Regions from separate parts of the Clostridium fungisolvens genome, predicted to be linked through region 2. Evidence: a T-box and tRNA genes for the amino acid it is inferred to sense, from the RefSeq annotation. Region 2 holds a T-box; the other regions hold tRNA genes.
The links. A T-box is a leader RNA that pairs with one kind of tRNA and senses whether it is charged. The one in region 2 lies ahead of argS (arginine--tRNA ligase), so its partner is inferred to be a tRNA-Arg.
Positions count from the first base shown of each region.

Region 1: it encodes a tRNA-Arg, which carries the amino acid that the T-box ahead of argS (arginine--tRNA ligase) is inferred to sense. The anticodon was not compared.
Region 3: it encodes a tRNA-Arg, which carries the amino acid that the T-box ahead of argS (arginine--tRNA ligase) is inferred to sense. The anticodon was not compared.

Region 1 is NZ_BLZR01000001.1:4,977,145-4,987,475, forward strand. It holds gene bsdtw1_RS22095 (YhgE/Pip domain-containing protein) at 110-3,310, shown strand; tRNA gene bsdtw1_RS22100 (tRNA-Arg) at 3,447-3,521, shown strand; gene bsdtw1_RS22105 (sialate O-acetylesterase) at 3,692-5,206, shown strand; gene bsdtw1_RS22110 (glycoside hydrolase family 1 protein) at 5,310-6,701, shown strand; gene bsdtw1_RS22115 (ROK family protein) at 7,005-7,883, shown strand; gene bsdtw1_RS22120 (ABC transporter substrate-binding protein) at 8,212-9,513, shown strand; gene bsdtw1_RS22125 (carbohydrate ABC transporter permease) at 9,677-10,331, shown strand, end outside.
Region 2 is NZ_BLZR01000001.1:1,496,853-1,507,183, forward strand. It holds gene bsdtw1_RS06100 (PhoH family protein) at 1-180, shown strand, start outside; gene bsdtw1_RS06105 (M15 family metallopeptidase) at 351-1,226, shown strand; gene bsdtw1_RS06110 (phosphodiester glycosidase family protein) at 1,253-2,254, shown strand; gene bsdtw1_RS06115 (hypothetical protein) at 2,267-3,331, shown strand; gene bsdtw1_RS06120 (site-2 protease family protein) at 3,619-4,254, shown strand; gene trmB (tRNA (guanosine(46)-N7)-methyltransferase TrmB) at 4,272-4,910, shown strand; gene bsdtw1_RS06130 (DUF3892 domain-containing protein) at 5,439-5,678, shown strand; gene bsdtw1_RS06135 (Ppx/GppA phosphatase family protein) at 5,791-7,308, opposite strand; T-box leader at 7,510-7,717, shown strand; gene argS (arginine--tRNA ligase) at 7,963-9,654, shown strand; gene bsdtw1_RS06145 (ribonuclease H-like domain-containing protein) at 9,657-10,331, shown strand, end outside.
Region 3 is NZ_BLZR01000001.1:4,952,859-4,963,189, forward strand. It holds gene bsdtw1_RS21985 (exonuclease SbcCD subunit D) at 1-1,187, shown strand, start outside; gene bsdtw1_RS21990 (AAA family ATPase) at 1,189-4,329, shown strand; gene bsdtw1_RS21995 (DegV family protein) at 4,428-5,303, opposite strand; gene bsdtw1_RS22000 (Nramp family divalent metal transporter) at 5,992-7,251, shown strand; tRNA gene bsdtw1_RS22005 (tRNA-Arg) at 7,400-7,476, shown strand; gene bsdtw1_RS22010 (MerR family transcriptional regulator) at 7,748-8,137, shown strand; gene bsdtw1_RS22015 (hypothetical protein) at 8,231-8,515, shown strand; gene bsdtw1_RS22020 (cation diffusion facilitator family transporter) at 8,794-9,975, shown strand; gene bsdtw1_RS22025 (glycoside hydrolase family 16 protein) at 10,047-10,331, opposite strand, start outside.

The sequences.
Region 1 (10,331 bases), 3.5 Mb from region 2:
GATTTTATTACATAAAATGCTATAAATGGCTTTTGCAAAAGATAATTAAAAATAGTATAAATAGAACTGACCAGTCAGTACAAAAACTTATGAAAAGCGGGGTGGATGTATGAAATTTGCTAAAATTGCTTGGAAAGATATTTCTAGCATATTTAGAAACAGATTGATAAGGGTTTCTGTAATAGCAATTATCATAGTGCCTTTGTTATACAGCTTACTTTATCTAGCTGCATTTTGGGATCCTTATTCAAGATTGGATAAGCTTCCAGTAGCAGTAGTAAATCTAGATAAAGGTTCTGAGAATGATGGGAAAGCTGTAAATTATGGCGATGATGTTGTAAAGGAACTTAAGGAAAACAAAGAAGTTGGGTGGCAATTTACCACTCTACAAGAAGCTAAAGATGGATTAGAGGGAAGCAAATATTATTCTATGTTTGTAATTCCTGAAGACTTTTCTGGTAAAATAATCAGTTCAAAGGATCACAAGCCTGAATCACCAGAGATTAAGTTTGTGCCTAATGACAAAAAGAATTTTCTTGCTTCACAAATAGGAGGAAAAGTTGAACTAGCTATTCAGCAAAAAATCACATCAAATATATCAAAAGAGTTTACAAAAGTTACTTTTGATAATATGTATGAACTAAAAGATGGAATGCAACAAGCAGCAGATGGAAGTAAGAAACTTTATGATGGTATAGATACCTTAGGTAGTAATGTACCAACTATGGCAGATGGTGTCTCACAACTTAAGGATGGTTCCAATAAGTTAAGTGACGGATTAAGTCAACTTAAGAACAAGACATCAGCAATGCCAAGTGGAGTTTCAGAGCTTTATAATGGATCAAATCAAATAACAGGGGGATTAGGACAGTTAAAGGCTTCAACAGGTATACCTGCATTACTTGATGGGTCTAATCAAATAACTAATGGTTTAGGAATGCTTAATGATAAGATCAAACAAGGGCAAGAAACAGTTATAAGCTTAGGACTTAATAAACTTGATCCAAGTAAGGTTTTGAATGTAGAAAATCTTCAAAAGATCAGATCAGTAATAGCCGCAGGAAAAAAACTATCTGATGCAGATCTTTCTGTACTTAATTCTTTAAATACTTCTAGTGTTAAACTAGTAGAGAGTACAATGAGCGACATAAAGCAGTTAACTAGTGATGAAGGAATAAAAGTATTAATGAGTAAACCATCTATACAACTAGTTTTATCACAGATGGATTTCTCAAAGCCTGAAAATCAACAGGCCTTAGCAACAAGGGTACAAAATGCAGACAAACTAGTTAGTGATGCGAACTCTATACAAGTAGCCCTATTAAAATTAAAAAATAATGAACCACAATTGTTTAGTCAGTTGCAAAGTATGGATATTAATAATGAACTAAAAACAATGCCTGTAATAATAAGTTCATTAAATAATCTAAGTTCTGCAAGCAAATTGATTACAAAGAGTGATGTTGCTCTTGTACAAGGGATTCTAAATAATCCTACACAATTGAGTAATCAGTTAGCTGCAATGGATAAAACAAAGAGTGATTTAAATGGTTTAATGAATCAAATAGCTACTATGCAAAGTAATGATGCTCTAAATAATGAACTAAAAACCATAGCGGTGAAGCTTGGAACTTCAAAAGCTCAAGGAGAACAAAGTGTTCAATTATCTGCAGCAGAAAGAGATACTATGCTTCAGTACATGAGTGCAGTAAGTAATTTGACTAATGGATTTGCACAGTACAAGCCAGAACTAGATGGAATGATGACACAACTAAACTCTTATGAGCAAATGGCTAAAGATAAGATGGCAGTTGTTCAAGCTAACCCTCAATCAGCGAATGCTCTAGGTAGCTTACTTACAAACTATGATGCAACAATGGGCTTAGTAAACTCTAAATTACCTCTATTAAATGCAGTTGGTGTAGCATTACAAAAGCCTGATAATGTTTCTGCATTGTCAACTTTAATTGGTGGTATAAATAGTATACAAACAGATTTAGCAAAGAATCAGGATAACTTAGCTTTAATAAATGACTTAATAACAAGTACTCAAGACCCTAAGGTTCAAGCGTTACTTCCTAAGGTTGCAAAAATTAAGAGTGATATTGATTCTGCTAAACCACTTATAGACAAACTAAATACTCCTGAAACTTTGGCAATGCTCGAAAAAGCACCAGAGCTAGCCACTCAAGTTAAGGGGCTTCAACAAGATATAAAAAATAATGCGGATATTTTAGAAATAGCAGATAGAACCTTAACACAAGGAAATCTTGAAACTGCTCAAAATTTATTAGCATCTATTCCAGAACTAACAAACGGAGTTCAAAAATTATATGATGGATCTACTCAGGTTACTGGAGGTCTTAATACAGTAAATGGAGCGGTAAATCAGTTATATGATGGCTCAACTCAAGTTGATGGAGGATTAGGACAACTAAACGGATCAGTACCTTCATTAATAAGTGGAGTAAATCAATTAAATGATGGAGCTGGTAAGTTAAGTAACGGACTTGGAGAACTAAATGGAAAGATGCCTGAACTTAAAGATGGTGTTGTAAAACTTACAGATGGTTCAAAAGAATTATCAGACAAACTATCAGATGGTTCAAACAAGCTAAATAATAATCTAAAGAATTCAAGTGAAGAGATGGGAACATTTATATCAGAGCCAGTAAAGGTTACTACAGAAGCTATAAATACAGTTAAGGATTACGGTACTGGATTTACCCCATACTTTATCCCATTATCATTGTGGGTTGGTGCAATCATGATGTTCTTCGTAATATCACCAAAGGTTGCAGATGGAATGAATGCAGGTTCTGCTTCAAGAGTTTTGGGTAAATACTTCTCATATACTTTTATAGGATTACTACAAGCTGTGCTAGTTAGTATAGTAGTTTTATTCTTAGGATTAAAACCAAATAATTTAATAGCATACTTTGGATTTAATATATTATTATCCTTTACTTTCATAGCGATAATACAAGCATTGATATCTTTACTTGGAGATGCTGGAAGACTCCTTGCAATAGTATTGCTTATATTTAACTTAACAACTTGTGCAGGTACCTTCCCATTAGAATTAGTACCTAAATTCTTTACAGTTTTAAATCCATATCTTCCATTTACCTATGCAATAGCAGGATTAAGAGAATCTATAGCAGGTTCAGATTTCTCAGTTATAGCTCAAAGTTCTTTATTCCTATTAGCATATCTAGTAGTATTTATAATAATAGCTGTTGTATTTATAGACAGAGGAGAAAAGTTTGTAAGACTTATAGAAGGTAAAAAAGAGGAATTAGCAGCATAGTTTTAGCATTTAATAGATATAATAATGATGCTGATAAACATGATTTATCAGCATCATTTCTTACAAAAATTTCATATCTTGACTTTAAGTTTATAAAGGTTTAAAATAGGAATGTATTTTTCATACAATTTAATATGTCCTCATAGTTAAATGGATAGAACAGTCCCCTCCTAAGGGACAGATGTAGGTTCGATTCCTACTGGGGATACCAGTTTGGTATAAAAAAAGCTTAATCTTAATGATTAAGCTTTTTTTGTGTAGAAATCAATTGAACAATGGGTATATTTATATAATAAAAGTATATACTTATATTAAGGGTTATGTTATTATTATAGATGTAAAGGAAATCATTTTTTATAAAGAAGATGAGAGGTGATAATATTGGAATTTAAATTAGCTCCAATCTTTTCTGACAATATGGTTCTTCAGAGAGATTCTGAGGTTGTTATTTGGGGGAATGCTGAAAATAATGATTTAATAATAGGTAAAATATGTGGACAAGAAATTAAGACCCATGCTAAAAATGGTGAGTTTAGACTAATATTTAAAAATCTTAAAGCTGGGGGACCTTTTGATATGGATATATTATCAAAGGGCCAAGAAATAATTTTAAAAAATATTTTGATAGGTGAAGTTTGGATTGCAGGTGGACAATCTAATATGGAATTTAATTTAAAGGATTCTATAGGTGCTGAGAAAGAAATAGAGCAGGCCAATTATCCTGAGATAAGATATTATAATGTGCCGGATATAGTGTACGAAAATGGTGATGAAGTTTTACCAGAGGGATTAATAGATACAGGGTGGAGTGTAGCATCACCAGAGACAGTAGCATATTACTCAGCGGTTGCATATCATTTTGCCAAGAATCTATATAATGATTTAAAGGTTCCTATAGGAATAGTTAACTGTAATAAGGGTGGAACCTCTGCATCTAGTTGGATGAATGAAAAATACTTATCTGATGATAATGAATTATCAGAAGTATACTTAGAGCAATATAAAAAAGCTATAGAAAAACTTACAGATGAAGAAGAAGATAGATTAACAGCTGAATTCTATAAATCACAAGAGGATTATAACAAAAGAGAAGAAGAATATAAGAAAAAGTATCCTGAAAGATCCATGGCACAGCTTCATGAAGAAATAGGCAGTGTTCCATGGCCACCTCCACTTGGAAAAAAGTCATATCAAAGGCCATGTGGATTATATAAAACAAAGTTTAGAAAGATAACTCCTTTTAAAGTAAAAGGTGTTATCTGGTATCAAGGTGAAGAAGATTCAGCAAAAGCACATTTATATAAGAAGCTTTTTCATAGACTTATAAAAAGTTGGAGAGAGGACTTGGAGAACCCAGAACTTCCTTTTATATTTGTGCAACTCCCTATGTTTAATGATGAAAAACTTGATACTTGGCAGATTATTAGAGATGCGCAGCTATATACTTATAAAAATATTAAAAACACATCTATGATAGTCACTGTAGATTTAGGAGAAGCAGAAGATGTTCATCCTAAGGATAAAAAACCAGTGGGAGAAAGGCTTGCTTTAGCTGCAAGGCAAGATGTATATAAGGAAAATATAAATGGACACTCTCCTATATATAACAGTTATGAGATTATTGATAACAAGATAAAGATAGGTTTTGATTATGTATTACCTGGTGAATTGATAGCGAAGAATGATATAAAATTAAAAGGTTTCGAGATATATGATAAAAACAAAATCTTACACCCTGCAAAGGCTTATATTGAAAAAGATAAAGTTATTGTTTATAGCGAGGGAGTAAATGAACCCATAGGTGTTGCTTATGGTTGGAAGAACTATGTTGAAATAAATTTATTTAATAATATAGGATTACCTGCCTCACCTTTTAATACTTTAAGTAAATATTAATAAAGATTTTATATATTTTACTATCTATAAATAATATAGATATGGAATTACAAACACATACAACTACGTCAAAGCAAAATATAATAAGGATAGGTGATATTAATTGAAACATGAATTTCCGCAAGATTTTTGGTGGGGGGCAGCTACATCTGGGCCTCAATCAGAAGGAAGATTTAACAAAAAACATAGAAGTGTATTTGATTATTGGTATGATATAGAGCCAGAAGCTTTTTTTGATAGAGTAGGTCCTAATGTAGCCTCAAACTTTTATAATAGCTTCAGAGAAGACCTGAAACTTATGAAATCTATAGGATTTAATTCTTTTAGAACGTCTATTCAATGGACACGTCTTATAAAGGATTTTGAAACTGCAGAAATTGAAGAAGATGCAGTAAGATTTTACAATGAAATGATTGATGAATGTATAACTAATGGAATGATACCAGTTATAAATTTACATCATTTTGATCTTCCGATAGAACTTTATGAAAAGTATGGTGGTTGGGAATCAAAGCATGTAGTTGAGCTTTTTGCAAAGTACTCTAGAGTATGCTTTGATTTGTTTGGAGATAGAGTTAAACATTGGACGACTTTTAATGAGCCAATAGTTATCGTACAAGGTGAATATATAAATCAGTTTCATTATCCTAATTTAATAGATGGTAAGAAAGCTGTTCAAGTATCCTATAATTTAAATCTTGCTTCAGCAAAATCTATAGAGCAATTTAGATTAAGTAAAAATAGTAATGATGGAAAGATAGGCATAGTATTAAATCTTACTCCTGCTTATCCTAGATCAAATTCAAAAGAAGACTTAGCTGCATCAGATTTTGCAAATAAGTTCCATAATAGAATGTTTCTTGATCCAGCGGTTTTAGGATGTTTTCCAGAAGGCTTAGCCGAGATTTTTATAAAAGATGGTGTCATGTGGCAGTATACAGATGAAGAGTTAGAGCTAATAAAAAATAATACAATTGATTTTCTTGGAGTAAACTTCTATCAACCATTAAGAGTTAAAGCGGTAGAACATGAATTTGATGAAACGAAGAATGGTTGGCTTCCTGATAAATATTACGAATACTATGAAATGCCAGGAAGAAGGGTAAATCCTCATAAAAACTGGGAGATATATCCTGAAGCTATGTACGATATAGCAATTAATATAAGAGATAATTATAAAAATATCCCATGGTATGTTTCTGAAAATGGAATGGGTGTGTATGGTGAAGAAAAGTTTAAAGATGAAAATGGAATGATTTTAGATGACTATAGAATTGAATTTGTTACAGAACATCTAGAATTTCTTCATAAAGGTATACAAGAAGGATCAAGTTGTTTTGGATATCACCTTTGGACTCCTATAGATTGTTGGTCATGGATGAATGCATATAGAAATAGATATGGTTTCATATCTTTAGATTTAGCTACTCAGATTAAGACTATAAAGAAATCGGGTTATTGGTTTAAAACGGTTTCACAAAATAATGGGTTTTAGTCCATATTTTATTAGTTTACCCTAAAACTAAACTCAAAATCAGAATGTGTTACCCTAGAGATTAAAAGGTTTTTAGGGTAAATACATCTGAATATTATTTAATGTAAAAAGTAAAACTTATTCTTCTGCCATATTTTCCTCATATACATTTGGAAAGGCAAATGCATAAAAAAACTCACTGAATAAGGTCGTTTCAGTGACTTTTTTATACACATATATCTTACAGATAAGTTATAGGGAAATTGATATTTATATAATAATAAATTTTAATTAATTCATTTTTATAGAAAGGTGAGTATATATATGAGCATATTAACCTTTGATATTGGTGGTACAACCATAAAATATGGGGTGCTAGATAGAAGTGGAAATATACATGAAAAAGGTAAGTTTAATACTCCAAAAGAAGATATAGATGCATTAATCTCTGGATTAGTAGATATTAAAGAAGCTTATGAAGGTAGGTATGATTTTGAAGGAATTGCAATGAGTTGTCCAGGTGCAGTAAATGATAGTGCTGGAATGATAGGTGGAGCAAGTGCAGTTCCATGTATACATGGATTTAATATTAAAGAGAAGATAGGAAAAGCTACAGGTATAACAAACATAAGAATGGAAAACGATGCTAACTGCGCAGCTTTAGCAGAGGTATGGGTAGGTGCAGCAAAGGACAATAAAGATGTTCTATTTGTAATACTAGGATCCGGTGTAGGTGGTGCTGTAATTAAGGATAAAAAGATTCATAAAGGAGCAAATCTACATGGCGGCGAGTTTGGATATATGATAACATCGGAAGAGTATACTACTTTGAGTTCAGTAGCTACACCGGTTCATATGGCAGCTAGCTATGCAAAGGCTAAAGGAGTTAATGAAAGCTCTATTGATGGTGAGCAGGTATTTAAGCTTGCTGAGGCTGGAGATAAAATCGCTAAATACGAAGTAAAAAGATTTTATAAGAACTTGGCAATTGGAATATATAACATTCAGTATGTTTATGATCCTGAAGTTATAGTTATTGGTGGTGGTATAAGTATAAGAGAGGATCTTATAGATAATATTGAATTGGCTATGGATGAACTTATGACTGCTGTAGAAATTGCGAAAGTTAGGCCAATTGTGAGGCGATGTGAATATATGAATGATTCAAATCTAATTGGTGCAGTTTATAACTACATTAATTAAGGAAGTAGTTCAAATAATTAATATATTAATAGATATAGGTTAAGCTTAATGAATTTAAATCTATTGATAGACAGGTATTAATTAGTATGTGTTAGAAAATGTAAGATATTAATGAAGTTTGTCAAAAACATATATCCTATGATATTCAAAAGTATATATTTTTATTTATAAGTATATAGACATATATATAAATATAGTTTATAATAATTTTGTAAGATATATGTAAACGATATTAAAGGTATATTAATAAAAAATGCTATGGAATTATAATTTTAAGAGATAACTATATATTCTTGAAATTATACAAATCAAAAGGGGGAATTTAAAAATGAATAAGAAAGTTTTAGCTGTAGTTATGAGTTGTGTTTTAGCAGCTGGTATTTTTACAGGATGTGGTTCAAAAAGCGACTCAAAGAGTGGAGACAAGATAACTCTTACGATTCTTACTCAAAAGACTGATTTTGTAAACACGAAGTTCAAAGAATATGCTGAAACCTATAAGAAGGATCATCCAAATATAGAACTAAAATTTGAAGCATATACAGATTATGATGCTCAGACTCAAACAAGAATAACTTCAAACGAATATGGGGATGTATTAATGATTCCAAATACTCTTCCTATAAGTGAAAGACCTAATTATTTTGAGTCCCTTGGAAGTGAAAAAGAGTTAGCTAATAAGTACTATGGGTTAGACGGAGTTGGAGATGAATTCGGTGGTAAGATATATGGCATACCTTCAGATATGAATGTAAGTGGTATGGTTTATAATAAAAAGGTATTCAAAGATGTAGGCATCACAGTGCTTCCTAAAACTCCAGACGAGTTTTTGAGTGATATGCAAAAAATAAAAGATAAGTTACCAGAAGTTACTCCTTATTATACAAACTATAAAGATGGATGGCCATTAGTACAATGGGAGCCAGATACATTATCTGTATTTGGAAAAAATACTTATACAAATCAAGAGATGGTAAACACTGATTCTCCATTTTCACCAGGAACTCCTCATTATATAGTATATAAACTTATGTATGATTTAGCTAATAAGAAGCTTATAGAAAAAGATCCAACAACAACAGATTGGGAACAGTCTAAGACTCTTATGGCTCAAGGTAAGATAGGTGCTATGGAGCTTGGAAGCTTTGCTATAGCTCAAATACAGGCTCAAGCATCAAATGCAGATGATATAGGATATATGCCTTTCCCTTATCAAGTTAATGGTAAGACATACTCAAACCTTTCAGCAGATTACCCAATAGCTGTAAATAAGAACAGCAAACATGTTACTGAAGCAAAAGAATTCCTTACTTGGTTTGTAGAAAAATCAGGATATGCACAAGATTGTGGTACAGTACCAACATTAAAAGGAGCAGAAATGCCAAAATCATTACAAGCATTTAAAGATTTAGGTGTTGAATATTTAATGCCAGCTTCTGCAAAAGAAGGTCAAGCCGGATGGAATGATAAGATAGATAAAGCTGCTGAAGTTGGTTTATGGCAACCAGACTTCAGAAGAAGAGTAATTGAAGCAGCAATAGGAAACTCAAAAGAAACTTATGACCAAATAATGAATGATTTGAATTCTAAGTGGAAGACAGCAAGAGCAAAGGTTGTCTCAGGAAAATAATTAAATATAATAGTGCTTCAGAAATCTTATTTTATAAGATTTCTGAAGTGAATTTTTAGTAAATAGGCAATGAGTTTTTTTTATGTTTTATTAAAATAGGAGCTTTGTAGGAGGAAACTGCAAAGTTCTTGTTTTAGCAAATTATATGAAGGGGGATATATTATTGTTTAAGGTAAGTAAAATGAGTTACAATGCTCAAAAAAAGCTAATAATTGTACTATTTTCAGTTGTACCAGTGGCTCTACTATTAATATTCTGCTATTATCCTCTAGTTAGAATGTTTGAATATAGTTTTACAGATTGGAATGGAATATCAAAAGATTTTAATATTGTTTTTTTCGATAACTATAAAACTATTTTCTCTAAATCAGAATATTTTAAGGTTTTTAAAACAAGTATTTATTATTTCCTAGCTACCTTTGTACAGATGGCAATAGCTCTTTATTTTGCTACTATATTGAGCTTTAAAGTTAAATTCAAGAATTTTTTTAAGGGTGCAATATTCTTTCCATATCTTTTGAATGGTGTTGCTATAGGCTTTATATTTTTATATTTCTTCCAACCCAATGGCACCCTAGATACTATAATGAAAGCTGTTGGACTAGGGAATTACACTCAGTTATGGTTAGGGAATCCTAATATAATAAATATATCACTAGCGTTTACATCGATTTGGAGGTATATGGGGGGTAACTTTATAATATTCCTTGGAACAATACAATCAATTGATGGAGAGATATACGAAGCAGCAGAAATAGACGGTGCAAATAGATGGAGACAATTTATAAGTATAATATTACCTAACATTAAGAGGATAG
Region 2 (10,331 bases):
AAGTTAATATTAATCGGTGATCCGGATCAAATAGATCAACCGTTCTTAGATTCTAGATCAAATGGGTTATGTTATGCTTCAGAAAAGATGAAGGGAAGTAAACTTTGTTATCAAGTAACTTTGAAGTATGATGAATGTGAAAGAAGCGCCATTGCTTTTGAGGGAGCAAAAAGATTGTAAAAAAAATATAAACTCAATTGAATTATAATTTCATTACAGATATAATAAAGCAGGTGGACGATATTGTTTACCTGCTTTATTATATAACCATTAAAGAACTAATGACTATGGAATATATTTTTGATAAAATTAAATTAAACCATAGATAAAATTAAGAGGTGTATGGTCGAATGAATGAAAATAACGCTACAAAGAAAAAAACATCTATTATAAAAAAAATAATTTTTTTATATACCTTTATTTTTACCATGTCTGTAGCAATATCAGTATCTATAATTTCAATTAATAAGTCGCAAAAGAATACTCAAGTAATGACTAATAAAGAAAGCATACCTAGCCAGAATAGTACGAAAAACATTTCTATAAACAATGGAAGTGATACAAATGATATTAAACAAAACGAAGATTCTAGTGATGACGGAAAGGTTAAGCTAACAAATGAATTAGTGAATAAAATATCATCAGAAGATTACAGACTTCTTTTGGTAAATAAAGATTATCCTTTAGATGATACATATAAACCAGATAACTTGGTGATTCCCAAGGTGAAAATGATGGGTTCTGTTGCAAATGAAAATAGAAAGTTGAAAAAAGAAGCTGCGGAAGCTTTAGAGAATTTATTTAGTGATGCAAAGAAGGAAAAAATTAATTTAACATTTGTATCAGGTTATAGAAGCTTTGAAAGTCAAGCCAGTGTTTATGAAAGAAAAGTGAAAAGTGACGGCGCTACAGCAGCTAGTAAATATGTTGCTAAACAAGGTTCAAGTGAACATCAGACGGGGCTTGCCGTGGATATAAATTCTTCACCTTACTATGATTTAGCTGAAGATTTTGAAAAAACTAAAGAGGGAAAATGGATAGCAGAAAATGCTTTTAAATATGGATTTGTTATTAGATATCTAAAAGGTAAGAGTGACATAACTGGATATAATTATGAACCATGGCATTTGAGATATGTTGGGCAAGAGAATGCTAAATATATGTATGAAAATAATTTGTGTCTTGAAGAATATGTAGAGAAACTTGCGGCAGAAAAAAGAAATTAAGTCATTAACAGCTGGAGGAATAAATAATGAAAGAAAATAAAGAAAAGAAGAGAAATCTTTTCAATAAAATAAGTTTAAATTTATTTAATTTTATTTTTGCAAACATTATTATTGGATTAGTTATTGCTATACCAATGGTCTTTTATGGTCCATTTAAAAACATAAAGGAGTTAGTAGTAACTTCTGCAATGACTACACTTAATCATCAATATTTAGCCACCTTATTCTTAAATCAAACAGAGATACAGAGTATTATGGCAAGCAATACAATTGATGATAGTAAGAATTCAAATTTGAATGAGATTAGGGTTAATAATTCTGTAACCGATGATAATCAAGGTGACAAAGGAATAGAAGTGAAAGAGATAAAAGGAAATTCTTTTAATGGACAGTTGTTAATAGTAAATGATGCAAAGAGAATTCAGCTTGGACTTACTGATAATCTTGGACGTTTTGGAATGAAACTTGACGATATAGTGAAAAAAGAAAATGCAGTAGCTGGAATAAATGCAGGTGGATTTCAAGACGAAAATGGACAAGGTAACGGTGGAGTTCCAACTGGGTTAGTGGTTAAGGATGGAAAGATTGTTTTTGATGATAAATTAGAGGAGAAAGTATCTCTTATTGGATTCAATAAAGATGGTATTATGGTTATTGGTAAGTATAGTAGAAGTGATATAACAAGATTAAATATTAAGGATGCAGTTTCATTTAGCCCTTTTTTAGTAATTAATGGAGAGGGCGTTATTAAAAGTGGAAATGGTGGTTGGGGAATTGCTCCGAGAACAGCCATTGGACAAAGAAAAGATGGAACCGTACTAATGCTAGTTATAGATGGTAGACAAATTGGAAGTTTAGGGGCAACTCTGAAGGATGTACAAAATATAATGCTTGAGAATGGTGCTTATAATGCTGCAAACTTAGATGGAGGCTCTTCCACAACCATGGTGGTTGACGGTAAGATAATTAATAATCCTTCTAGTAAAGATGGGGTTAGATTTATTCCAACTTCATTCATCATCAAATAGGGGGAGATTTTTATGGCTAAATATATAAAGAATTTAGGTTTATATTTTATAATAGCAGTTATTCTTCAAGTTGGAGTTTTGTATTACGTTAATAATTTTTACTTAAGTGGCTTTAGTAGCAATAACGAAGATAAGTCAGCTGTAGCGGTAAATAATACAAATGCAACAAGTTCAAAATCTAATGATAAAAACGACAGTTCCGTTTCTGGAAAGGATGAAGCTGATACTACTATTAAATTTGAAGTTCCTGAAGAGTCTACTGAAATAGAACTTTCAAAGGAAAATGACAAGGTTGCATATATTAAAGATTCCGTTCTTCAGATAGCAGGAAAAACAGAAAATAATACTGTGGATCTTCAAGATCTTAAACTTGTGAAATATCAGTGGTTAGATGAAGGTAATTTGGTTATTGCAGCCTCAAAAGATAACAGTACAAAGGTATCTTTTTATAAATACAATATATCAACTAAGGAAAAAGAGCTTTTGGCTTCAATTCAGCTTAAAGACAAAAAGTCTTCAATTGATAGTATAATTAGCTCTCCACTTAAAGATTTGATATTTGTTAAAGTGGCTTTAAGTAATGGCGGTAGTGAATTATATAAATTGAATGTAAGAAATGAATTTGAAAAAATAGCGTTAAGAGAAAGTAAAATTCAAGATGTTTACTTAATTCCACATGAAGATAAATTAATATATAATTCATCTTTAAGTAGTAATGTATATGTTACATATTTGGAGCAAAAGTTATCTTTAACACAAAAAGGATTTACTAGAATACTTGGAGTAGATAAATCAGAAAATGTATATGTAGGGATAGTGAATGATGGTAATATAAGTAAGATATATTACGGTTCAATAAGCGAAAAAACTTCTACATGGAAACAAATATCTTTAAATAATATTGAGAAAACAGAAGATTTAATAGTTGTAGAAAATTCTATCTATAAGCTTAACAGTGCGGAAAATAAATTAGAAGATCTAAATGGGACAACTAGTATTAGCTTTAAAGGTAAGTTCTTAAAGATTTGTAATGGAAAAGTTTTAAGTATGGAAAATGGAAATGTATATATAAATTAACAACATGTTATAAAATACACCACCTGATAATGAGTTATTGGGTGGTGTATTCATCATTGTAATCAAAATATAGATAGACCAGTTCAAAATAAAATCTACCTAATAAATATGAAGTAGTTTATCTATAGTAGAAAAGTTTAAACATTGAAGTGACCTATACATATGTGCTATAATTGCAAAATGTAATAGTATTTTGATCCGATTGAAACTTAATATAAAAAATTGTGTACAGTAGAATTTCATATAAAAAGCAGCTGTTTTAGAAATTTTAAGAATAGGAGAAAAGTATGAGAGACAAAATATTAGAATTAATTTTAATTATTCCTGCAATACTAATAGGGTTTACTTTTCATGAATATGCTCATGCAAAGGTTGCAGACATGCTTGGAGATAAGACGCCAAGATTTCAGGGGAGACTTACTCTTAACCCTTTAGCACACATAGATCCGATAGGATTTATCATGATATTAATAATGAAGTTTGGGTGGGCTAAGCCTGTACAAATAAATAGAAGAGCTTTTAAAAATGGCTATAAAGATGATTTGAAGGTAACAATAGCTGGACCATTAGCAAATTTGTTAATAGCTATCATATTTTCAGTTATATTTGGATTAGCCTATAAGTTTTATTTTATAAATAACTATACTGATATAACAAATATAATAGTTCAAATATTAAATTTAATAATCATTATAAATGTAAACTTATTTGTATTTAACCTATTACCTTTACCTGGACTTGATGGTTTTGGAATCCTTCAAGATTTATTTCCTTCAGCTTTCGGTAGAATAGCAGATTCTTTATATAGGTATCAATTTATAATATTTGCTTTGATAGCTTTTGGCGGAGCAAGGTTCTTAGATAAACCAACTGGAATTATATTAGATCTTTGCTCGAAAATAGTTACAGGTATTATTTCATAATCATTTAGGAGGAAAATATGAGACTTAGGAAAAAATGGTGGGCAAGACCAGAATTAGAAGAGGCGAAAAATGTTGTTACGAATCCATCTGAATTTAAAGGAAGATGGAGTGAAGCATTTGGTGATAGTAATCCAGTGCATTTAGAATTAGGATGTGGTAGAGGTAAGTTTATAAGTGAAAAAGCTGCTGCAAATCCTGGTATAAATCATGTTGCTATAGATTTAAAGGATGAAGTGTTAATATACGCACTTAGAAAGGTAAATGAAGCTGAGGTTCCAAATGTAAGGCTTATACCTATGAATATATCGTTTATTGGAGATGTATTTGATAAAGACGAAATAAGTAAGATTTATATAAACTTTTGCAATCCATGGCCTAAAGAAAGGCATAAGAAGAGAAGACTTACGCATACAAGCTTTTTAAAGATATATAAAACTTTTCTTAAGCCCAATAGTGAGATTTGGTTTAAAACAGATGATGTTGGGCTTTTTGAAGAATCACAAGAATACTTTAAAGAGAGTGGTTTTACACTAGAATACCTAACCTATGATTTGCATAATGACGAGTTCAAAGAAAATATAATGACTGAATACGAAGCAAAGTTTACTTCTTTAGGGATGAAGACAATGTTTTTAATTGCAAGGCTTAATTCTTAAGATGTTGGAGACTATCATATTTAAAATATATGGTAGTCTCTATTTTTATTCTTTAGGAATTCATATCACAATCATATCTATGGATAATTATGTGAACGGACTTAAGACATAATATAAGTTAAAGAATAAAAAAGAAGAATATGTAGCCTGCCAGATTTTCCTCATATACATTCAAGTTGTTAGTAAATGTTTATATAGGTTCCGTTACGGAAACTTAGATTATACATGTTCGAAAATCATGCACCTATACCCTGTAGACATGTATAAATTAATAATTGAAGTTGGACCTCTATGTATGATACATAAAAAGTGTAAGAAAAATTAATAATATAATAAAATAAGTAAATACATTATATAAATAACAACAAATAAGATGAATTACTGATGAAGCTTGGATTATAAGTTTTTACATAATGGCAAATAAAGTTTAAAGTGTGGTTTTATAGAATGGTGAATAAATTAAGCTAAGATCAATAATAAGTTTGGTATTTATATAAGTTATATAAGTTATATAAAGGAGTGATAAATGTGAGTGAAAATTTAACAAGAACCATAGTAGGGGTTGTTAAAGATAGTAATGATGAAATAGAAGCGTATAAGCTTGATAGTGGAGAAATAGTAGAGAAAGAACAAGCAATTAGCCTAGCTAAAGAAGGAAAAATAAGTGGAGTGCAGGTCTCGACTTCTCGTAAAGGAGAAAAGTATCTTAGAAGTTATCCTGATGGCACAAAAAATAATAACTTAGATAATTTACCTGAAATTGAATAATAATGATTTAAAATGCCCACAAAGTTTATGAATGAATAAGAAAACTTTGTGGGCATTTATATAGGTCTTACAAGAACCTAAAAAGTATTTTTAAAATATTAAAACAAAACAATTACTTGTTTTGTTTTAATACAATCAATTTTCTTTTATATATTTCGTAAAATTTATTTCCGGATCTCATTGCTTGGCCAATTTCTAAGATAAGTTCAGATTCTGATTTCAAAAGTAGTGTGATGGCATCATCATTAATTGTCACATCAAAATCATTTACGGCACCTTCTAAGCTTCTATCAAGGCCCTCAGCAATTCTGAGTAGTATTCCAATACTTTCTACAGCTTCTATATCCAATCTATTGATGATACTTGTGAATTTTATAAAAGGAAGCTGATAATTATTGTTTCTGTGCATAGATGCAACTAATGAACTCATTAAAATCTCCCTATGTGAAAGACCGCTTATGGCAGAATTAAGTATAATATAAAACGAATGTATATGATGGTCGTAATACCTTATGCTAATACCACAATCATGAAGCAGGGAAGATGTCTTTATTATATTGTTGTATTCGTCACCGAGCTTGTGAATTGGTTTTAACTCTTCAAAAAGTTTTTTTGTAATGCTGTAGACCTTTTGGGCATGTTTTTTATTTATATTAAGAGTTTCAATTATGCCTTCAATACTATAGTCAAGTATGTCATTCCAAGCAGTTTTGTAGTTATTATTAAGATATTCCTGAACTATACCCTCTCTAAGACCTCGTCCACAAATTTTGATGTTTTTTATTGAAAGTAAATCTACCAATTGATTTAAAAGAATAAGCCCGCCAAATATTACATCGGCTCTGTCAACAGATAAGCCTTCTACCTTACTTCGTCCTTTTAGGTTTTTGCATTTTAAGAGATTATATATCTGACAGATATCATAATCATCAAATGAATAATTATGTAATGTTCCTATAGGATATCTTTTTGTATGCTTTTGTATTTTGGCAATATTCCTTATAGTGCCTCCAATTCCTATTATACTTTCAAACTCTGTTTCAAAAAGCCAAGGTATATTTTTAATAGTATCTTGTACAAATTTATTTGCTGCTAAAGTGTTATTATAAGTAATTACATCGGTAAGCTCATAGTCATTTGAAATGTTTATACAACCCAAAGGTATAGTTATTTTTTTTATTATCTCATTATTTCTTATCCAAGCTAAATGTGTGTGATTACCACTTATATCTACCATTAGAGCATTATTATAGTACAGACTATTTTTTATACTTAAATGATTATAATATATTTCTTCATCAAAGTTTAAAATTCTTATATCTAACGATAAATCCTTTTTTATTTTATCTCTAAGAATCTTTTTGTTAGTAGCACATCTTAATGCTTCTGTTGCAACTAAGATTATCTCAGAAGCACCTGATTCGATGCATAGAGATTTAAAAGCTTTTAATGTTGCTAAAGTCTTTTCAATCTTCTCTACTGAAATAGATGAGGTTTTAGAAATATCTTCTCCAAGTCTTATAGTTTCTTTTATTTCATCAATTATCTTAAAGTATCCTGTATCTTCAACTTGTGCAAGCATCACTCGTACTGAATTAGAGCCAAGGTCAATTACCCCAAATCTTTTCATAGACAAATCTCCTTATTGTAACATATAATAAAATAGTATATAAAAAACTAAAAGTTTTCAACTGCTTTTGAATTATTATTATGAAATATTATTTTTAAACTATTTTCAAAAATAAACGAGTTTTAAGTGGAGATTTTTGAAATAAAAATTCTATATTGACAAAAAAAAATTTTTTTGGATATAATATAAATAATTAAATAATTAAAATCTAAGAAAAGAAGAGTACTTTATTTGAGTCTTAAAGCGAACAGGGGATGGTGTAAGCCCTGTAAGATAAGATTAAAGGAAGAGAGCCTTGGAGATGCTGCTTGAAAATAAAAGTAGGGCATGCCGCAATATGCGTTAAATATATGAGTGGGTTTTTAAAAACCAATAGAAGTGGTACCGCGGATATAAGTTCGTCTCTAAAAAAAAGAGATGAGCTTTTTTTATTCTTTATGAAACTATAAAATTTTCAGATTAGTTAAAACCAGGACTTCAATGTTTTTGAAAGCTTTTAAGGGTTTACAGTAAGAAAGTTCAATTTATGATACTGAAAGTTTTATCCCCATAGGGTAGAAAAGTAGACGAGCAAATTGTGGTAGTTGAATACGAAATAAAATCAACGGCTATTGGCCTTAGGATTTTTATATAACACATACAGGAGGAGATACTATGGATTACAAAAAACTTACAGCTGAAAGATTAAAAGAGCATTTAGAAATAGATGTAAATACATTAGAAGGATTAATTGAAGTACCACCAAGACCTGAGATGGGGGATTTTGCGTTTCCATGTTTTCAGTTAGCTAAGACTTTAAAGAAAGCTCCAAATATAATTGCAGCAGAACTAAAGGATAAGATAAATGCAGAAGGATATGAGAAGATAGAGAACTTAGGACCATATGTAAACTTCTTTGTAGACAAAGGAACTTTTACAAAAAATACTGTAAGCAAGATATTGGAGGAAAAAGAGTGTTATGGTTCATCAACAATAGGTGATAGTCAAAATATAATAGTGGAATACTCATCACCAAATATTGCAAAGCCATTCCACGTTGGCCATCTTTCTACTACAGTAATAGGTAATTCTTTATACAAAATGTTTTCTTTCGAGGGATATGATGTTGAAAGAATAAACCATTTAGGCGATTGGGGAACACAATTCGGAAAACTTATATCTGCTTATAAGAAATGGGTTGATGAAGAGGCATTAGAGAAACATCCAATTGCAGAGCTATTAAGAATATATGTAAAATTCCACGATGAAGCAGAGAAGGATCCATCATTAGAAGATGAAGGAAGAATGTACTTTAAAAAGCTTGAAGATGGTGATAGTGAAGCAGTTGCTCTTTGGGAGAGATTTAGAAACCTATCGTTGAAAGAGTTTAATAAAATATATGAAATTTTAAATGTAGATTTTGACTCTTGGGCTGGAGAAAGTTTCTATAATGATAAAATGGATAGCATAGTAAAAGAACTTGAAGAAAAAGGTTTATTAGTTGAAAGCAACGGAGCTAAGGTTGTTATGTTAGATGAGTATAACATGCCTCCTTGTATTGTATTAAAGTCAGATGGAGCATCTATATACGCAACTAGAGACCTTGCGGCTGCAATGTATAGAAAGAAAACTTATGATTTCTCAAAGGCTATATATGTAGTAGGAAAGGACCAATCGCTACATTTTAATCAAGTATTTAAGGTGTTAGAACTAGCAGGTCATGATTGGGCTAAAAATTGTGTGCATGTACCATTTGGTATAGTGAGATTTGCAGAGAAAAAATTATCTACTAGAAAAGGTGATGTAATACTTTTAGATGAATTATTGTCAGAAGCTGTTTCAAAGACTTTGGAAGTAATAAATGAGAAAAACCCAACGCTAGAGGATAAAGAAGTAGTAGCTCAAAAAGTAGGTATAGGCGCAGTTGTATTTACTTATTTAAGAAATAGTAGAGAAAGAGATATAGTGTTTGATTGGAAAGAGATTCTTAACTTTGAAGGTGAAACAGGTCCTTATGTTCAATATACTTATGCAAGAGCTAAGAGTATATTAAGAAAAGTAGGAGAGGTAACTGAAGAAAGTGATTTCTCAAAGCTACAGTCAAAGGAAGAATTTGAACTTGTAAAAACTTTAGATGGATTCCAAAATAGTATATTATATGCAATTGAAAAACTTGAGCCATCAGTTGTAACTAGATATGTAATTGATGTGGCAAAAGCTTTCAATAAGTTCTATAACGCACATTCTGTTGCAAATGTGGATGATGTGAAATTAAAGAGTGCAAGAATAAAACTAGTAGAAGCAACCTGCCAGGTAATAAAAAATGGCCTAGGATTGATAGGCATAGAAACAGTTGAGAAGATGTAGAGATGGAGCTTGTAACAACTCAAAGTGTATTGAATGTTAATAGAGATTTGTATAATAAATATGATTTCAACAATATAGCTTTTATTGATATAGAGGCAACTGGCTTTGATAAAATAAATAATAAGGTTTTTGCTGTTTCAGTAGGTAAGTTTAAAGATCAAACATTTGCAAATGACATTCTATTTTGTGAGCACAATGAAGAGAAACAGTTATTAGAAAAGTTTTTGAAATTAATCAAAGGCAAAACCATATGGTGTACATTCAATGGGTTGGCATTCGATGAACCGTTTATATTTCAAAGACTTTTGATTAACGGATTTAAAACTCCGATTATAGATAAGCACATAGATTTCTATAGGGAGATATCTCCCTATAGAAATTCATTGAATTTAGATGGATATTCATTGAAAGACATGGAAAAGTATCTAGGTATTCAAAGAGAAGATAGCTTCAATGGAAAGGAATGCAGAGATGCATATTTTGAATATTTAAGTACTGGAGATGAAGCTATAAAAAATAAGATAATTCTTCATAATCAAGAAGATGTATCGAATCTACCTCTATTGTTTCTAATTCTGCAGGATATAGACGAAAGAGGCTTAAAAAGAGATGATATGCTTTCAAAGAATCAGAAGCAATATATTAAGTACTTGATCAGAAAAAAGGGAATATCTTTT
Region 3 (10,331 bases), 3.5 Mb from region 2:
GGCATATCGGTAAAATTGTAAATGAAATAAGTATGATAGAAGACCAAGAATTTGTTTTGGAGCAGCTTGTAAAGATAATAGAAGAAGAAAAACCGGATGCATTAGTTATTGCTGGAGACATATATGATAGATCAGTACCTTCTGTGGAAGCTGTATCTTTGTTAGATAAGGTGTTTTCTAGGATATTATTAGAACTTAACACTCCTATAATAGCTATAGCAGGTAATCATGATAGCGCAGAAAGAGTGTCTTTTGCATCAGGAATTTTGACTAAAAATAAACTTTATATACAAGGTAATTTTAATGAGGGAATAAAGAAGGTAGAGCTTGAAGATGGACATGGGAAGGTTAATTTTTTCTTGATACCTTATGCAGAACCAGTAGTTATAAGAGAATTGTACAAAGATACAACGGTTAGAACTCATGAAGATGCCATGAAAAAGCTAATAGAAGAGATAAGAAAAGAAGTTAGTGGAAGAGAAAGAAATGTTATTGTAGCACATGGGTATGTTTCTTTCATGAGCGATATAGAAGAAGTTGCGGTAGATGATTTAGGAGAAGAAAAGAAGAAAAGAGCAGGACTTGAGGTTTCTGATTCAGAGAGACCACTGAATATAGGAGGAACAGATCTTATAGGTGGAGAAGTATTTGATGGATTTACCTATACGGCTTTAGGGCATCTTCATGGACCACAAAAGGTAGGTTCAGATAGGATAAGATATTCTGGGTCCTTACTTAAGTACTCGTTCTCAGAGGCACGTCAGAGAAAAGGCGTAACCTTAGTAGAGATAAATAATGATGGTGAAGTTAAGGTTGATATAAAGGACTTCAAACCTAGAAGAGATATGAGAACTATAAAAGGACCTTTAAAGGAATTAATAAATCCAGAGGTTTATAAGGATACAAATACAGAGGATTATATATTTGCAGTGCTTACTGATGAAGGGGAATTAGTAGACCCTATATCTAAGCTTAGAGCAGTGTACCCAAATATAATGGGACTTAGTAGAGAGAATTCTGCCCAAAGAGAAGGAAGCAAGACTTCTGCGTCCTTAGGGTATAAAACTAAGGGTAAGGATGAGCTTTTTAAGGAATTCTATAAAGCAATTGCAGGAAAAGAAGTAGATGAAGATAAGTTTGGTATAATAGCCGACATCATAAGGGATGTTGAAAGAGAGGTAAAGTAGTATGAGACCTATAAAATTAACTATATGTGCTTTTGGCCCTTATGCAGATGAGCAGACTATAGACTTTGAGGCATTAAAGGATAAAAATATATTCTTGATAACTGGTCCAACTGGAGCAGGTAAAACAACTATATTTGATGCTATAAGCTTTGCACTTTATGGTGAGGCTTCTGGAAGCAGCAGGGATAAGGACAGTCTTAGAAGTGATTTTGCATTAGATGATAATGTAACCTTTGTAGAACTGGAGTTTGAACTTAGAGGAAAGGTCTATAGAATAAAGAGATATCCTCAACAACTAAAAAGAAAGGCTAGAGGAGAAGGGTATACACTAAAAGGTGCTGAGGCTGAACTTATTTTACATAACGGAAATGTAATAACTAAAGTAAATAATGTAGATGAAAAGATAAGCGAAATACTTGGAATAAGTAAACAGCAATTTAAGCAGATTGTGATGCTTCCTCAAGGGGAATTCAGAAAGCTTTTAGAGGCTGAAAGTGTAGAGAGAGAAGCTATATTTAGGAAGATATTTGGTACAGAAGCTTTTTTAGAGATTCAAAATAGATTGGATATTCAAAGAAAGAAGCTTTATGGAGAAATAATGAATGTAAGTAATGAAAGAAAAACTTACATAAGAAATATAGATTGCGGTGATGATGATAAGCTTGTTACCTTAATTAATGCTGAAGATTTAAATATTATAGAAATATTATCTGAAAGTAAGCTAAATGTAGAGCAGGATGAAAATAAGGTAGCTGAAATAAGAGTTACTTTAGAAGAAGCAATAAAAGAGCAAGATAAATTGCAAAAAGAAATGTTTCAAGGACAAGAGATAAATAAAAAACTTGATAATAATAAAACACTTAAAGAAATACTTAATATTGAATTGGATAAAAAAGATATATATATAAGTAAGGAAGCCTCACTTGTGTCAGCTAGAAGTGCAGCTGAAGTTAGACAGGTAGAGGAAGTTCTTGAAGGTAAAATAGTAGATAAAAGATCAAAAGATATTGTAATAAAGCAAAATATATTAAGCCTAGAGAACATTACAAAGATAATGGAAGATGCAAAGTTAAAGCTAGAAAGTGTAGCTAAAAGAGAAGAAGAAAAGAATAAGCTTCTAAGTGACATATCAATCCTTAAAAGTTACGAAATAAAGGTTAAAGATTATGAAGCTAAAAAGAAAAACTTAATTGAATTGGATAATTCTATTAAGTTTAAAGATAAGCTAAGAACTGATTTAAAACAAAAATTAATTATTTTCAAGAAAACTATAGAAGAGAAAAGTCTTTTAGTTAGACAACTTCAAAAAGAGCAGACAGAGTTATCTTCTAGAGAAATTGATTTAACAAATAAGAAAATACAGATTGAAGAGCTCAGAAATCTATATAAATATTATCAGGAATATAGTAAATCATTTTCAATATATGATACTGAAAAGAAGGATTATGCAAGTATAGAGTCAAAGTTTAAAAAAGAAAAACAGGAATATGAGCATCTAGATGAGTTATTTAAAAAAGGTCAAGCAGGACTTTTATCTAAGGAACTTGTGCAAGGAATGCCTTGTCCTGTTTGCGGTTCAACAGAGCATCCAAGTCCCGCCACAATAGTTAAAGAAGTTCCTACTGAAAGTGAACTTAAAATGCTAAAGGAAAGCTTTGATAAGATAAATCAAGAATATCAAAATAAGCTGCAAAGATTATCAGCTTTAAATGCTTCATTGGTTGAATTGGAGAAAAGATATAAGGAACAGGAAGGAAAACTTCAAGGAGTTCTAGGAGAAGATTTCTTAATTTTAAATATAAATAATAAGCTTAAGAATATAGCGGAGGCAGGAAAAACCTTAGCATCTGAATATGACGTTTTAAATAAGCAAATAGAAAAGTTGAAAAACAATTTACTGTTAAAAGAGAAAATTGAGGCTGAAATTGATAAATTAAATAAAGAATATGAGACAGAATCAAGTAATCAGGAAAGGCTTGACAATGAATATACAGAGCTATTTGGTAAGATAAGAGCTGAACAAGAACTGTTAACTAGTATCGAGAATGAAATACCTGAGAGCATAAGATCTTTAAGTGCTCTTCAAAATAGGATAATTAGTAATGAAAAGTTAATAGAAGACATTATAAATTCTTTAAATAGAGCTCAACAGGATTTTAATAAAGCAACTACCAATAAAGCTTCAGCAGAAGCGGAGCTAAAGACTCAAAAGGATAATGCTAAGGAAATAGAAAGTCAGATAGTAATAATACAAGAAAAGTTAAATGCTAAGATAATTGAATGTGGATTTAAGGATTTTGAACACTACAAAGCAGCTTTCTTAACTATGGAAGATATGAAAATCCTAGAGAAGCAACTCAAGGAGTACAATGAGAATCTTAAGTCGTTACAAGATAGATATGATGCTTCAGCAAAAGATATTGAAAATCTAAGTTATGTTAAGTTAGATGATATTAATAACGAGCTAATAGTGTTAAAAGATAGAGAAAAGACAATTAGAGAACAAGAGAAAAAGATATCATTTAGAATTAATACCAATATTAAAGCGTTCAACAAAATAGAAGAACTTACTAATTTGATCAGTGATCAGGAAGAGAAGTATTCTAAGGTAGCAGAACTTGCTAGAGTAGTGAATGGAGATAATGCAGAAAGGGTAACTTTCGAAAGATATGTACTTGCTGCATATTTTGATGAAATAATAGAAGCTGCTAACTCAAGACTTTACAAGATGGCTGGTGGAAGATTTATATTAAGAAGAAAAGAAGAAAAGGGAAAGGGAAGAAAACAAGAAGGCTTAGAGCTTGAAGTGTTTGACAATTACACAGGAAAGGCAAGGCATGTTAAAACATTATCTGGAGGCGAAGGTTTTAAGGCTTCTCTATGTTTAGCTTTAGGCCTTGCAGATGTAATTCAAGCATATGCTGGCGGAATAAATTTAGATACGATGTTTGTTGATGAAGGATTTGGAACTTTAGATCCAGAATCTCTAGATAATGCTATACAGTGTTTAATTGATTTACAACAAGGGGGAAGACTTGTTGGCATAATATCACATGTTCCTGAATTAAAGGAAAGAATAGATGCTAGACTAGAAATTACACCTGCAAGAGAAGGAAGTAAAGCAAAGTTCAACTTTATTTAACATAATATATAAATGTGTGAAAAGACTAGCTAAAAGTAATATGCTTACAATTAGCTAGTCTTTTATATTAAAGTTTAACTTTGCTTCAGGTTAAAAACTTAAGGTTCTCTATGATCTCCTAAGAAGAACAAAGCAATTGTTCCAACTCCAGTATGGCTGCCTATTACAGTTCCGATATAGTTGATTACAATTTCTTTTACCTTATACTTCTCTTTTATCATTTCAGCTAAATTTTCTGCTCCATCTATATAGTCACTATGGGATATAAATACAGTTTGCTCTTCAGGATTCACAACATGTTGCTCAAATTTTTCAAAAAGCATTTTAATAGCTCTTTTACTTCCTTTAGCCTTTGAAAAGTTTTTAAGCTCGCCATCATCATTTACGTAAAGAACAGGTTTTATATTTAGAAGGCTTCCTATAGCTGCTGCAGTAGGAGATATTCTACCACCTCTTTTTAAATGATTAAGGTCATCAACTGTAAATAAGTGACATAGTCTTGATTTGTTTTCTTCAAGCCATTGAACTACTTCATCCTTTGATTTGCCTTGTTCTTTAAGTTTTGCTGCATAATATACTAGAAGTCCATGTCCCATAGAAGCTGCTTTCGTGTCAACAACAGATATATCTGCATTGGGGTATTTTTCAAGTATTTCATTTCTAGCTATTAATCCACTATTAAAAGTACCACTTAGAGCAGATGAGAAGCCAATGTATAATACAGGTACATCATCTTTAACGAATTTTTCAAATTCCTCATAAAATCTGTAGCTGTTTACTTGGCTAGTGGTAGGCATTGAACCATTTCTTATATTATCATAGAACTCTTTATATGTAAGAGTTTTTCCAAAGTCCTCAACAAATTCTTGTCCGTTTAAGTTGCAGACTAGGCCTATATAATTAAGGCTAAATTTATTTATAATTTCTGCTGATAGATCGCATCCAGAGTCAGTGAGTATAACAAAATCTTTCATATTAAAACCGCTCCTTTATCAAGGGTGAATCTCATATAACCTTATATTCAGATGTATAAAAATAATTTAAAAATAAAATATATGAATAAATTTAATAATATAAGGTAAGGATTTCATCCATATTTAATATTAATTTTAGTGTAAAAAATAAATGATTACAATGATTATTGGAAGAATATAGTTGAACATCATTGTATTAGATATGAATTATATTAGTTCATATACATTATACACAAAAATTAACTGATTTTCTAAGAGTGAGTGGAAATTTTACTCTATTATTCTATTTATTAATATAGATGAACCACTTCATCTTTAAATTTATATTTTCAAATTCTCCTCTAAGGACCCAGAGGAGTTTTCAAAATAGATTTCGGATTGAAGTGTTTCATCCTTAGTATGATTACAATTGGCATATTATATTGCATTTATTTATAACTATATTTAGAGAAATTTATTTTTTGTAGCAATTAAATATAGTGAATTGATTTTTCAAGTTGAAGTGTGTATCTTTAATTTCATATAGGTGTATTTTAAAATGTGATATCATTAATACATGATTGCATATAAATAACAGTAAAGTTTGGAAGTTACAAGTTTTAATAGATTATAGACTAAAAAGAGAAAGTGTGATATTGTTTTATTAGATAATAGTTATTATTATATAATAATAACCAGGAGGGATTGTATGAAAATTTTAGATTTTTTAAAAAAAGAAGATCATAAGCCAAAGCATATGGCGCTAGACTTTTTAAAATATATTGGACCAGGAATGCTAGTAACAGTAGGATTTATAGACCCAGGAAATTGGGCTTCAAATATAGCAGCAGGTTCTTCCTATGGATATAAACTATTATGGATGGTTACATTATCTACTATCATGTTAATAGTGCTCCAGCATAATGCTGCACATCTAGGTATAGTTACAGGATTATGTATATCAGAAGCTATAAATAAGCATATAAAACCAGTATTAGCTAGAATGATAACTAGTACAGCAGTATTTGCTGCAGTTGGAACAGCTATGGCAGAAATACTCGGTGCATCCATAGCTTTGAATATGTTATTCCATATACCATTAAAGATTGGAGCTATTATATCAAGCTTAGTGATATTGTGGATGTTATTCTCCAATTCGTACAAGAAGATTGAGAAAATTATAATTGGATTTGTTTCGATAATAGGACTTGCATTTATAATTGAGGTATGCCTTGTAGATGTTAGCTGGGGACAAGCGATAAAAGGATGGGTTACACCATCATTTCCAACGGGTTCTCTTCCTATAATAATGAGTGTTCTTGGAGCAGTAGTAATGCCTCATAACTTGTTCCTACATTCAGAAATAATACAAAGCAGACAATGGAACCTTCAAGATAAGTCTATAATGGAAAAGCAATTGAAATATGAATTTATGGATACATTGTTTTCAATGATTGTTGGATGGGCAATAAATAGTGCTATGATACTTGTTGCAGTATCGTTCTTTGTGAACAATATGCAGGTTACTGAGTTAGAGCAAGCTCAAATACTATTAAAACCACTACTTGGAAATGCTGCCGCTATTATATTTGCAATAGCATTGCTTTTTGCAGGAATATCCTCAAGTGTAACTGCAGGAATGGCTGGAGCTTCTATATTTGCAGGATTATTTGATGAACCATACGATATTCATGATAAGCACACAAAAGCAGGGGTATTAGTAACTATAATTCCAGCACTTATAATAATATTTTTTGTTTCAAATCCATTCAAAGGGTTAATATATTCGCAAATGTTATTAAGTATACAGCTTCCAATAACAATATTTACTCAAATATACCTAACATCTTCAAAGGCGGTTATGGGAGAGTACAAGAATACTAGATGGGAGAATATAGTTCTATGGGTTATAGGTGCAATAGTTGCACTACTAAATGTAGCACTTTTAATAGATACTATAATTCATTAAAGGTATACTATATTGTAGAGAGTTAATAGATAAGCTATTAATTCTCCAAATTTTTCCTTTATAGATATCAACAAAATATGTACAATAGGTTAGTATTGATTTATGTAATCCTTTGTGATAATATTATAGTGTTGTTTAAAAAGAATATGCGGCGGTAGCTCAGTTGGATAGAGTAGCTGGCTACGAACCAGTTGGTCGGGGGTTCGAATCCTCTCCGCCGCACCAGATAAAAAGCTGTAATCATTATTGATTACAGCTTTTTTTGTTATATCCAAATTATAAACTTAGTTCAGCAAACACTTTCTTTAGTGTCCATAACTTCTTAGTAGTTTCTTCATCAATTTCCTCTGCATGAATGCTGCTACCTTTAGGTGATTGGTACATACTGCTTCAGCAATAATATCTACGTCCTTACAATAAACTCCATCCTCTCAATATAATTTTTTAAAACATTACAGCATATAATTAAAAAGCAAAATGTAAAGGGGAGTTTATCATGGGGTACTCCATAAAAGAGGTGTCAGAGAAACTTAATATATCACAATATACTTTAAGGTATTATGAAAAAGAAGGATTAATACCATATTTACATCGTAATTATAGTGGAAGAAGAGTTTATTCAGATAATGATTTGATTTGGATCAAGCTTATAGGATGTATGAAAGCTACTGGAATGTCCATTGCATATATAAAAAACTATGTAGAACTTACTGTTCAAGGAAAGAGTACATTGTTAAAGCGACGTCAAATTATAATTGAGCAAAAAGAAATAATTGAGACAGAAATAAAAAAATATAGTGATTTACTAGAGGTTGTAAATATAAAATTGCAGCGGTATGATCAGATAATTAGGAATGAGCATGAAGTCAATAGCAGTGAAGAGTAGCTTGGAGAGAGAGTCTAAGCTGCTTTTTCATTAGTGATTATATCTATTACTTGTAATATAATGTAAGTATATTGTATTGATGGTGGAGATATTATGAAGTGTTTTTTATTAGGTCTAATAGTTGAAGTTATTTTAATAATCATAAGTCTAATAACTAAACAAATGTGGATATTTACAAGAGGAAGTGAAGTTGTTTTGGGATTGACTGTTCTTCTTGGTGCTGCTGCAAGTAGGGCTGCACTTGGAGATACAGAAGGGATGCCAGCATATTCTAAAGTATCTCTTGAAGAGGTAAATATGTTTGGGATAGTTAAAAAATATATTTATTTTGGGATAACTAGTACTATAGCTATAATAATATCTTATTTATTCGTGTAATAGAAATTAATATAACTAACTATGCACTATAAGAGAAAAGTTATCTATATTTAGTAGTGTGGATGTTTATGGTATAATATTTAGGTGTATTTTGATTAGACAATTGTATTTTTTATTAATTTACATGTAAGGAAACACAAGATATATAGATGTATCACTTCGAACTGAAATATATTTTTAAAATTATCACGGCTTCTGGCGAGAGAATTTAAAAATAATAAGTTTTATTACGAAGTGGTACATCCATAGCAATAAAATAATAATGGAGGTGAGTCTTAATGAAATTTATCTTTGATTTTTTGATCAAGAGATTTGTAAAGGACTATGAGAATGTTAATTCACAAAATGTCAGACAATCCTATGGTTCGCTTGGAGGGAAAGTAGGCATTATAATTAATTCTTCAATTCTTATTTTGGAACTTGTAATTGGTCTGTTCCTTAATAGTATAGCTATTACTGCTGACGCTTTTCATAACTTAACAGATGCATTATCTTCACTTATAACCATAGTCAGCTTTAAGTTATCAAATCGTCCTGCAGATGATAAACATCCTTTTGGATATGGAAGAATAGAATACCTTACAGCACTTTTATTTGCAGCTGCAATACTTGTAGTTGGGGTTGAGTTTATAAGAAGCTCAGTTTTACGTATACTTCATCCAGTAGAGGTACCTTTTAATTTAGTAAGCTTTATTTGTATGGCCTGTGCTTTGCCACTGCAGATCTTTCTTAATAGATTTACTAACTATATAGGTAATAAGATTAATTCATCAGCTTTAAAGGCTTCGGCTTTAGAATCTTTTACTGATATTTTAGTGTTGTCAATGGTTACATTATCATTACTAATAACTAGGTTTACATCTTTCCCTATAGATGGCTACGTGGGAGTAATAGTATCACTATTTATTCTTCATTCAGGCTTTGAACTTGGAAAAGAAATGCTTAATACAATAATAGGATCAGCACCTGAAAAAGAATTTGTTGATGCTTTGATAAATAGTGTAGTAAGTTACAAGCCTATTACAGGAGTGCATGATTTAGTTATTCATAACTATGGGCCAGGCAGGTATATAGCTTCTCTACATGCTGAGGTTCCACATGATGTACCTATTATGGAAATTCATGATGTTATAGATAAAGTTGAGAAAGAGATAGGACATAAAATGAACGTATATCTTTCAATACACATGGATCCAGTGAAAGTAGATAGCCCAGAGGTTATAAAACTAAAGAAGAAAGTTTTTGAGCATATAAGTAAAATAGATGGCGTATTATCTATGCATGATTTTAGAGTTGTTGGTGATTGCGAAGAAAAAACACTTATATTCGATGTTGTATTAGATAAGCCTTATTTTAGTGAAGATAAGGAAAAAGAAGTTAAGGGCAAGATAGAAAGTTCTATAGAAAATTTATATCCATCATATAAAAGCATAATTAATTTTGATAGAGAGTTCTATTAAACAAAAAGTACCTAGGATGGTAAGCTTAAGAGATAAGCTGCCTTCTAGGTACTTCTTATTTTTGTTAAATGTTATTGATATACTCTAACGTAGTCAACAAGCATTTGTGCAGGGAATGCAGTTGATGTATTTGGGTTACCTGGCCAGGTTCCGCCAACAGCTAAGTTTAAGATTATAAAAAATGGTTTATGGAACTCATCAGTGCCATTTATATTGTTAGCTATATTTGCTTCATTGAATTGAACTCCATCAACGAACCACTTTATTGAATTAGTATCCCATTGAATTGCATAAGTGTGATATTGAGTTACATCGATATTTCCTGATGGGTTTCCATAGTATGCATGACCATTATT